3 regions of the Rhizobium sp. SYY.PMSO genome follow, and region 3 is predicted to be linked to each of the others. Evidence: predicted binding sites of a transcription regulator. Region 3 holds the regulator's gene; each other region holds the start of a gene.
What was found. Region 3 encodes PhoB, which activates phosphate uptake and scavenging genes when phosphate is short. Its sites were predicted from a motif close to TGTCATNNANCTGTCAT; they were not measured.
Positions count from the first base shown of each region.

Region 1: a site for PhoB is predicted at 2,042-2,058, ahead of ACJJVH_RS07460 (LTA synthase family protein). Genes of this name have one in related genera too.
Region 2: a site for PhoB is predicted at 1,622-1,638, ahead of ACJJVH_RS04070 (alpha-D-ribose 1-methylphosphonate 5-triphosphate diphosphatase). Genes of this name have one in related genera too.

Region 1 is NZ_CP177349.1:1,538,394-1,541,669, reverse strand. It holds gene ACJJVH_RS07460 (LTA synthase family protein) at 74-2,005, opposite strand; gene ACJJVH_RS07455 (NAD+ synthase) at 2,197-3,276, shown strand, end outside.
Region 2 is NZ_CP177349.1:834,770-838,045, reverse strand. It holds gene purN (phosphoribosylglycinamide formyltransferase) at 1-92, shown strand, start outside; gene ACJJVH_RS04070 (alpha-D-ribose 1-methylphosphonate 5-triphosphate diphosphatase) at 364-1,533, opposite strand; gene ACJJVH_RS04065 (NUDIX domain-containing protein) at 1,682-2,275, opposite strand; gene ACJJVH_RS04060 (molybdopterin-dependent oxidoreductase) at 2,272-3,276, opposite strand, start outside.
Region 3 is NZ_CP177349.1:120,061-123,336, reverse strand. It holds gene ACJJVH_RS00620 (aspartate aminotransferase family protein) at 1-528, opposite strand, end outside; gene ACJJVH_RS00615 (GcrA family cell cycle regulator) at 954-1,481, shown strand; gene phoB (phosphate regulon transcriptional regulator PhoB) at 1,576-2,259, opposite strand; gene phoU (phosphate signaling complex protein PhoU) at 2,291-3,004, opposite strand; gene pstB (phosphate ABC transporter ATP-binding protein PstB) at 3,056-3,276, opposite strand, start outside.

The sequences.
Region 1 (3,276 bases), 1.4 Mb from region 3:
TCCAGCCAGAATCTTGAATCACAAAATAGCCAAAAACGGAATCCCTTCCGATTCAGATAAAAGCGGAAACGCTCTAGCTGCCCTCCTGGCTGACGATTTGCGCATGATAGGGAAAGAAGCGCTCCAGACCATATTGCTGTCCGAACATCATGTCGTGCTGCAGATAGCGATAATCGCGCACCATCGGGTCGATGTCCTGCTCCTTGCGCGCCCAGTCCGGAAACGCGTTATTGTCTCGCGTCGCAAGCTGATAGCGATCGACGATGCTGTATTTCTTCTGCACGCGGCCCAGGAAGCCCGTGTAGAAGGGATGCTCGTAGCCGGCGGTTTTCAATAGATGATAGGGCAGTTGAGACGGGCTGATGGTGCCGATGTCCTTGCGAACGCCCTTCCTGCTCGACCAGATGACGAGCGGTGTCTCGTGCTCCTTCTTCATGACGTCGAGCGGGGCTTTGCGGGTCGCGACCTGCTGCGGCATATAGCCGGTGTCCGGATAGACGTTGCCGAGGGGCGGCAGGTGATCGCCCCAGAGGACGATGATGGTTTCGCGGTCGCGCTTCTCGGCCCAGTCCATCAGCATTTTCAGGCTGGCATCGGCTTCGCGCACGCCCTGCGCATAGGTCGCGAGCGTTGCGCGGTCGTCGCCGTTCAGATTGCCGCCGATATCGACGGTATTCTCGGCATAGCGGTTGGCTTCGTAGGGGCCATGTCCCTGAAGGGTGACGGCGAAGAAGAAAAACGGGCGCTCGGCCGCGTCGCCTTCGCGCATGATTTCCTTCATGAGGGAGTCGTCGGCCGCGAACATGCCGCGCTTGTCCATGGCCGGCAGGGTTTCCTGGGTATGGAATTCTTCGAAACCGAATGCCTTGTAGACTTCATTGCGGTTCCAGAACCAGCCGCTGAAGGGATGGAGGGCGCGCGCCAGATAGCCTTCGCCGCGAAAGAAGGTGGCAAGCGACGGGATCGGCCGGCGCACATATTGCTGATAGGGAATGCTGCCATAGGGCAGGAAGGCATTGGAGAAACCTGTCAGCGCCTCGAATTCGACATTGGCGGTCATGCCGCCGAATTCCGGCGAGAAGACATACCCCGATTGCCTGGCGCGGATCGTCGGCATCGGATCGGGCGTGAAGGCGACGTTGGAAAGCCGTGTCGGATCCCACAGGGATTCGCTCATCAGCATGATGACGTCGGGCTTTTGGCGCGGACCGGAGAGATAGCCGTAGTTCCGCGCCGGTATGGCGTCGATCGCGTTCGATCCGTAGCCGGCCGGCGACTTGACGTCGGCCATGGGCAGGTTGAGCGAAAAGGCGATGATGAAACCGTTGTGGCTATAGTTTTCCTTTTGATCCCAGACGATCGGAATGATGCCCAGCTTTTCGCGGATGAAGGAATATTGCGTCGGGTCCATCTGCGAGACGAAAAGTGCCGCCAGCGGCAGGCACACCGAAAGCCGGCCGACGCGCTCCTTGCGCGAGAGCGCCGCGGCATGACGCCGGATATAGCGCCAGAGCAGTGTCAGGGCGGCCAGGCACACGGCGATGCCCGCGACGAGTGCGACCGCCGTCCACGGGCGATCCCTGACCATGACCGGCATCAGTTCCACGATCTGCCGCGCGAACAGCAGGTCGGAAGGATAGAGCGGATCGGAAAGGAAGTGCTGCTTCTGGCTGGAAATGAAGGCCGGGACGACGAGCAGCGGCGCAACGATCATAGCTGACAAATGCGCGCGACCGATCAATGCATCCAGTATCAGCATCGCCAGCATGACGATACCGATCGTTGCAAGGCCGGGGCGGGATGGCGAAAGCAGATAGGGTACGATCGGCGTGAACTCTCCGCGTGCAATCCATTCGACGGCGATGACGATCGACAGGGAGAAAAGCAGGGTCAGCGCAAGGCTCAGAAGCAGGCGGAGGATGGCGGACTTCTCTCTCGCCGCGCCGAGCTTCCGGAAAAATGCAAGCCTGCCCGCCAGGGCGGACTCGATGACCAATGCGACCAAGGATTTCTCCACAATGCTGCAAAATATTCATATAATTGTCACGTTTCTGTCATGAACGGCGGATGAACCGCAAGGCAGGCTTAGTAATTTTCCGGGTAAAAATACCGCCTATGCGGGTAGCGCGCTCTTTGATCGCCTGCCGCAGAAGGAAGGCGGTTGCGGAAGAAAGATGCCCTCGCTAAATGTATGGCATGACAGAGCAAAGCCAGATTACCCACACCATCCGCATCGCCGTCGCGCAGCTTAACCCGACGGTCGGCGACGTCTCAGGCAATCTCGCCAAGGCGCGCGAAGCACGCGCCGAGGCCGCGCGCGAGGGCGCTCAGCTCGTATTGCTGACGGAGCTGTTCATTTCCGGCTATCCGCCGGAGGATCTGGTGCTGAAGCCCGCCTTCATCCGTGCTTGCTGGAAGGCGGTGGAGAGCCTGGCTGCGGATACCGCCGATGGCGGCCCCGGCGTTGTCATCGGCTTTCCACGGCAGGACGACACGGGCCGCTACAATTCCGTAGCCGTGCTGGACGGCGGCAAGGTCATCTTCATCAGGGACAAGGTCGACCTGCCGAATTACGGCGAGTTCGACGAGAAGCGGGTTTTCGATGAGGGGACGATCGCCGGCCCCGTCAATTTCCGGGGCGTTCGTATCGGCATTCCGATTTGCGAGGAAATCTGGAACGATCTCGGGATCTGCGAGACGCTGGCCGAAAGCGGCGCGGAAATCCTTCTGGTTCCGAATGGCTCTCCTTACTATCGCGGCAAGGTCGATGTCCGTCATCAGGTCGCACTGCGGCAGGTGATCGAGTCGGGCCTGCCGCTCATCTTCGCCGCGCAGGTCGGCGGCCAGGACGAGCTGGTTTTCGACGGCGCAAGCTTCGGCTTCAATGCCGACAAGACGCTGGCCTTCCAGATGAGCCAGTTCGAAACCGTGCTGGCAGTTACCACCTGGAAGAAGAACGGCGATGGCTGGCACTGCGCCGAAGGGCCGATGGCGCATATTCCGGACGGCGAGGAGGCGGATTACCGCGCCTGCCTGCTGGGCTTCCGCGACTATGTCAACAAGAACGGCTTCAAGTCGGTCGTGCTTGGCCTTTCGGGCGGCATCGATTCCGCGATCTGCGCTGCGATCGCCGTCGACGCGCTCGGCGAGGAGCGCGTGCGTACCGTCATGCTGCCCTATCGCTATACGTCGCAGGATTCGCTGAAAGATGCGGCCGATTGCGCCAAGGCGCTCGGCTGCCGCTACGATATCGTGCCGATCGAGGATCCCGTCACG
Region 2 (3,276 bases), 710 kb from region 3:
TTCGGATGGAAGGCGGCAAGGCCGTGAGCCTTGCCAGCACGCCTGCGGTTCACGGACGGCAAATCGTGTCACTGCTTGGTGACGCACAATGATTAGGGACTTCCGGCGTTAAACAGCCCCCTCATCCGCCCTTCGGGCACCTTCTCCCCGAGGGGAGAAGGAGGGAGTGCTCAGGTGCCTTTCATTTTGGTAACGACGCAATAGATCCTGCCTCGGCGGCTGCATTTTAAGCGCCTGAACTTTTCTTGTGAGGCGTTTTGTAGGGATAGGCACGACTGAAAACCCCTTCTCCCCTCGGGGAGAAGGTGCCCGAAGGGCGGATGAGGGGGCCAGAGGCACCTCCATCCGCCTTTCAATTTTTACTCAGGCTGCCATCGCCATCAGCGGATGCAGGGTGCCATCGCTATAAACGATGCGGCCGCCGCGGAAGGTCGCGCGGATGCGGTGAACCGAGCCCGGTTCGACAGCCACCAGATCGGCGAGCTGGCCGACAGCGATCTCGCCGCGATCCGTCAGGCCCGCCGAACGGGCGGCATTAGAGGTTGCCGTGGCAACGGCCGCCGGCAGGCCGCCTGTCGCCGCTTCGGCAATCTTGAAGATCGCCGGCACGAAGGCGGCCGGATGATAATCGGCCGCGATGATGCCGAGCAGGCCGGCGCGAGCCGCATCGAGAGCGCTGAGATTGCCGGACATCGATTGGCCGCGCAGCGCATTCGGCGCCCCCATCAGCGTCCAAAGGCCACGGCGGCAGGCTTCTTCGGCTGCCGGGCCGGTCACGGGAAACTCGCTGATCGTCACGCCGAGGTCATGCATCGCCGCCACCTTCTCGGCGCTGTCGTCATCATGCGATGCCAGCGATAGATTATGCTTGAGCGAAAGCCCGACCACGTCATGCAGCTTGCGCTCGATTTCCGGATCCTGGCGCTGTGCAATACGCTTCGCGACGACTTCCTCGGCCGCCTCGCGCGACATGGAGCGGCGCTCGGACATGCTGCGGATATAGCTCTCGATATCGTTGTACTGCCCCTGCCCCGGCGTATGGTCGGTCAGCGAGACCATGTCGACGGCGCCCTCGTCCAGCAGCCGTTCCAGGGTCGGCGCCGCGCCGAGATTGGTGATTTCATAGCGGGCATGGACGCGATGATCGATCAGAAGCTCGTCGCGCAGATTGCCGATGCCGCGGATCACTGCCGAGGTGGTTTCGAGCGAGCGGACATGACCGTAGACGCTTTCGGTCGCAAACGAGAGGGCGGCAAAGGCCGTGGTGACGCCGGCGGCCGCCAGCTTCTTGTCCAGCTCGTGAATGCCGAAATCGATCGGCATCATCGCATTCGGCCGCGGTGCGATCTCGCGCTCCACCATGTCGCAATGCAGGTCGACGAAACCCGGCATCAGCAAGCGTCCGCCGCCATCGAAAGTCGGCCGTTCCACCGGCTCGGAACGGATTTCGGCAATCACGCCGTCCTCGATGCGCACCGCACCTCTTTCGACGACTTCATTGGGAAGAACGAGCGTGAAATTGCTGAGCCACATCGGCTTTCTCCTGAAACAGGGTCTATGATGAAGGAGGCTCGGAAACATTCGAATGTTTCCGGCCAGCACGCCCCGGTAAGCTTAATTCGTGACACTGTGATGAATGGCGGGATCGGAATTTCAACAAAGCGCCGGATCGTCCGACAGCCTATTTCAGGCCGGCAACATTCAACACCGCCCATTGCAGCAGCATGATCGTCTTGGCGTCGTAGATATCGCCCCTTTCGATCATTGCCAGCGCATCGGACAGCCGAATCTCCAGCACTTCGATATCCTCATGCTCTTCCGCAAGCCCGCCGCCGTCAGCGACGCGATCGGTCGTGTCTATCACGGCGGCGAAGAAATGAATGACCTCGGTGACGGAGCCCGGCGAGGTCAGCGCCTTGAACAGGAAGCGCACGTCACGCACGCGAAAGCCCGTCTCTTCCATGGCTTCGCGGCGGATCGCCGCTTCCGGCTCATCGTCATCGAGGAGACCGGCGGGCACTTCGATCATCCAGGCCGGCTCGCCGGCAAGCTGCGCCGGCAGGCGAAACTGGCGAACGAGCACCACCGTTTCGCGCTTGGGATCATAGAGCAGAATGCATGCGGCCGGCGTGCGATGGTATATCTCGCGCTTCAGGCGATGCGTTTCGCCGCGCGAGTCCGTGTAGTCGACCTCGAAGCTGCTCAGCCGCGTCCATTGATCCGCCAGCGTCTTTTCACCGACGATTTCGGCTTTCGCCTTTCCGAATCCTGTCATGCCATATCCTTGCAAAGCCATACCTTGTTATCGTGAACAGCCGCGCCGCCATAGGGCGCGACCGGATCGGCGCCGGTGAGAACGTTGATGCCCTCGCCGTCAACATGGGCCTTGTTCGGCCAGAGACCTTCGGCAATCAGCACGCCGGGCTTTACTTCCGTCGTCACGCGCGCATGGATGCGGATATCGCCGCGCCCATTGCCGATGCGAACCAGTTCGCCATGGGCAATATCAAACGCCTCCGCATCGGCCGGATTGATCATCACCTCGGGACGCCCCTCTTTCTGACGCGAGGTCTTCGTCTCCGAAAAGCTCGAATTCAGGAAATTGCGCGACGGCGACGTCGCCAGCCGGAACGGATGCTCGGGATCGGCCACTTCGATGACATCGACCTGATCCGGAAATTCCGGCAGCTCGACATGCGGCCCGAGCAACCCGACCGATGCGGGCGGGCGGTTCGGCGCCGGCTGGTTGGCCCAATCCGGGCGAAAACGGAACTTGCCGTCGGGATGGCCGAAACCGTTGAGAAAATGAGCATCCTCGAAGTCCGGCTGGCGGTCGAACCATTTGTGCTCGAGGAAATGATCGTAATCCGGCAGGCCGCTTCTCGACAGAACCCTGTCGATCATCTCGCGGGCCGAAAAGCCGAAACCGGGCCGATCCGCAACGCCGAGGCGCTCGGCCAGTTCCTCGATCACGAAGAGATTGCTGCGCACGGTCGGCGGCGGCTCCACCAGCTTCGGGCCGAGAAGAATGTGGTTCTGGCCCCCCGCCCGGTAGATGTCGTCATGCTCGACGAACATGGTGGCGGGAATGACGATATCCGCCATCTCGGCCGTATCGGTCATGAACTGCTCGTGCACGGCGACGAAGAGATCGGAACGGGCAAAGCCGCGCTTCACCAGCCGCTGCTCGGGCGCGATGTTCATCGGATTGGTGTTCTGGATCAGCATCGCCGTGACGGGACCGCGATGGCGTAGCGCCACGGCATCGCCGGTCAA
Region 3 (3,276 bases):
CGCATCGGTGATGGCTGCGCGCACGGCATCGAGGTCGCCGAACGGCACCTGATCGAAGCCCGGCGCCTTCGGACCGAAGCCCTCGATGTATTTTTCCTGACCGCCGGCGGCGATGGTCGCGATAGTGCGGCCGTGGAAGGCGCCTTCGAAGGTGATGATGTGGAACTTTTCCGGATGCCCCTTGGCGAAATGATAGCGCCGCGCCGTCTTGATGGCGCATTCCAGCGCCTCGGCGCCGGAGTTGGTGAAGAACACCTTGTCGGCGAAGGTCGCTTCCGTCAGCCGCTTCGACAGCTTCTCCTGGCCGGGCACTTCGTAGAGGTTGGAGAGATGCCAGACCTTGTCGGCCTGCGCCTTCAGTTCCGAGACGAGGTGAGGATGCGCATGACCGAGCGAATTGACCGCCACGCCGGCTGCGAAATCGAGATAGCGCTCGCCGTTTTCGGTAATCAGCCAGACGCCCTCGCCTCGCTCGAACCGCAGCGGAGCACGCATATAGGTGTCATAAAGCGGCGTGGTCTCGGCCATGGCCATGTCTCCTCGATCACAACTTTAAGGACCAATCGCTTCCGTTTGATGAAACGGGTCCGAAAAAATCAAAAATGCCGCCTTGCGGCGGCTCGGGCACTATTGATGTTTTGCACCGCGATGTCAACAAAACTGGCGCTTTAGCAGGTGCGAGAAAGCGCTTGCGGGCAAAAGAGATGGGTTCGACGGCGCCTATTGCAGAAATGCCACGCCCGGACAGCAAGTTGGGGAAAACCTAGAAATCGATTCCTCAAGATTCCCGCGACTCTTGTCACGGAGTCAGCCTCACACTAGGTTAAAAACCAATTGCTAGACTGCATGCGGCGGAACTAGTCACCACAATTTTAGAGCGTTTCGCGCCTTGTTACCATGCGAGGCAATGGTGAGGGATTCTGCCATCGGAAACGCGACAGCGGAGACAGGGCATGAATTGGACAGACGAACGCGTCGAGAAGCTGAAAAAGCTATGGTCCGAAGGGTTGAGCGCCAGCCAGATCGCGGCGCAGCTTGGTGGCGTGAGCCGTAATGCCGTCATCGGCAAGGTACATCGCCTGAACCTCCCGGGCCGGGCAAAGGCCGGTGGCACGGCAACTGCAGCGCGCACCCCGAAGCGCAGCGCCACGGCACCGCGCCCTGCCAGCTTCGGCTCGCGCGTGGCAACCCGCACCGTGGTTACCCGCCAGCAGGGCGCAACCATGCTGAAGGAAGAGGTCGAGGTCGATTCAGTCAACGAAATCCAATATCGTCCGGCATCGAACGTCGTCGTTCCGATCTCCCGCCGCCTCGGCCTGACGGAGCTGACGGAGCGCACCTGCAAGTGGCCGGTCGGCGATCCGCTGAAGGACGATTTCCACTTCTGCGGCAACGACAGCCCGGATTCCTCGCCTTACTGCACCTATCACCAGCGCATGGCCTACCAGCCAGTGCATGATCGCCGGCGCAACAACGGCTGAAAGCTATAAGCAAATTCAAAGAGAAACGGGCCCCTCGGGGCCCGTTTTCTATTTCCGCCGCATGTCGATGTCGATGCCCGAGCAGCCTTGCCGCTCAGGCTTCCATGGAATAGCCCGCGCCGCGAACGGTGCGGATGACATCCTGCATGTTGGAAAAATTGAGCGCCTTGCGCAGGCGGCCGACATGGACGTCGACCGTGCGTTCGTCGACATAGATATCGTGCCCCCACACGCCGTCCAGCAGCTGCGAGCGCGAGAAGACGCGGCCCGGCGAGGACATCAGGAATTCCAGCAGGCGGAACTCCGTCGGCCCCAGCCGCACTTCGCGGCTCTTGCGGTGGACGCGATGGGTTTCGCGGTCCAGCTCGATATCGCCGCAACGCAGCACCGTGGAGAGGACCTCCGGGCGGGCGCGCCGCAGCATCGCCTTGACGCGGGCCATCAGCTCCGGCGTCGAGAACGGCTTGACGACGTAATCGTCCGCGCCGGTGGAAAGGCCGCGCACGCGCTCGCTCTCCTCGCCGCGGGCCGTGAGCATGATGATCGGCAGCCGCTCCGTCTCCGGCCGCATGCGCAGCCGGCGGCAGAGCTCGATGCCGGACACGCCGGGGAGCATCCAGTCGAGGATCAGAAGATCGGGGATGCGCTCCTGGAGACGCAGCTCTGCCTCATCGCCTCTGAGGATCGTATCGACCTCGAAGCCTTCGGCTTCGAGATTGTAGCGCAGCAGAACGCTGAGCGCTTCCTCGTCTTCTACAACAGCAACTCTCGGAACCATGCGCCTGTGGTCTCCTTTCTTCGCTTCCAGATTATTCCGTCACCGCGCCGACGGTGTTGGCCGTGTCGTCCTTCGGCCGCTCGCCTTCGGGCTGGGCGCCGGTCGCCATATAATAGATCGTCTCGGCAATGTTGGTGGCATGGTCGCCGATGCGCTCGATGTTCTTCGCGCAGAAGAGAAGATGCGTGCAGGTGGTGATGTTGCGCGGATCTTCCATCATGTAGGTCAGCATCTCGCGGAAGAGCGAGGTATACATGGCGTCGATTTCCTCGTCGCGTTCGCGGATCGACACGGCCTTGTCCGGCGAACGGGTCGCATAGACGTCCAGAACTTCCTTCAGCTGGCTCAGTGCCAGTTCGGAGAGATGCTCGATACCGCGGGCGAGACGGCGCGGAACGCCGGTGCCCTGCACGGCGATGACGCGCTTGGCCGTGTTCTTGCCAAGGTCGCCGACGCGCTCCAGATCGGAGGCGATGCGGATCGAGCCCATGATTTCGCGCAGGTCGGCCGCCATCGGCTGACGGCGCGCGATGGTGACGATCGCCTTATCGCCGATTTCGCGTTCGGCATGGTCGAGAATGACATCGTCGGAGATGACCTTCTGGGCAAGGGCCGCGTCGCTGTTGACCAAAGCGCGTACGCTGTCGCTGACCATCTGCTCGGCAAGGCCGCCCATTTCCGCAATGCGGCGCGTCAGGAACTTCAGGTCTTCGTCATAGGCAGAGAGAATGTGGGTGGAGACCATTTTTCTATCCTCAAGGTGAACTGTGTGAAAGGAGCCGCGCGCGCAGCATCATCAACCAAAACGGCCCATGATGTAATCCTGCGTGCGGTAATCGTCGGGATTGGTGAACATTTTATCGGTGTCGTTCTCCTCAACCAGATGGCCGAGATGGAACATTGCGGTGCGTTGCGAAACGCGGGCTGCCTGCTGCATGGAATGCGTCACGATGACGATCGTGAAGTTTTCCCGCAGCTCGTGGATGAGATCTTCGACCTTTGCGGTTGCGATCGGAT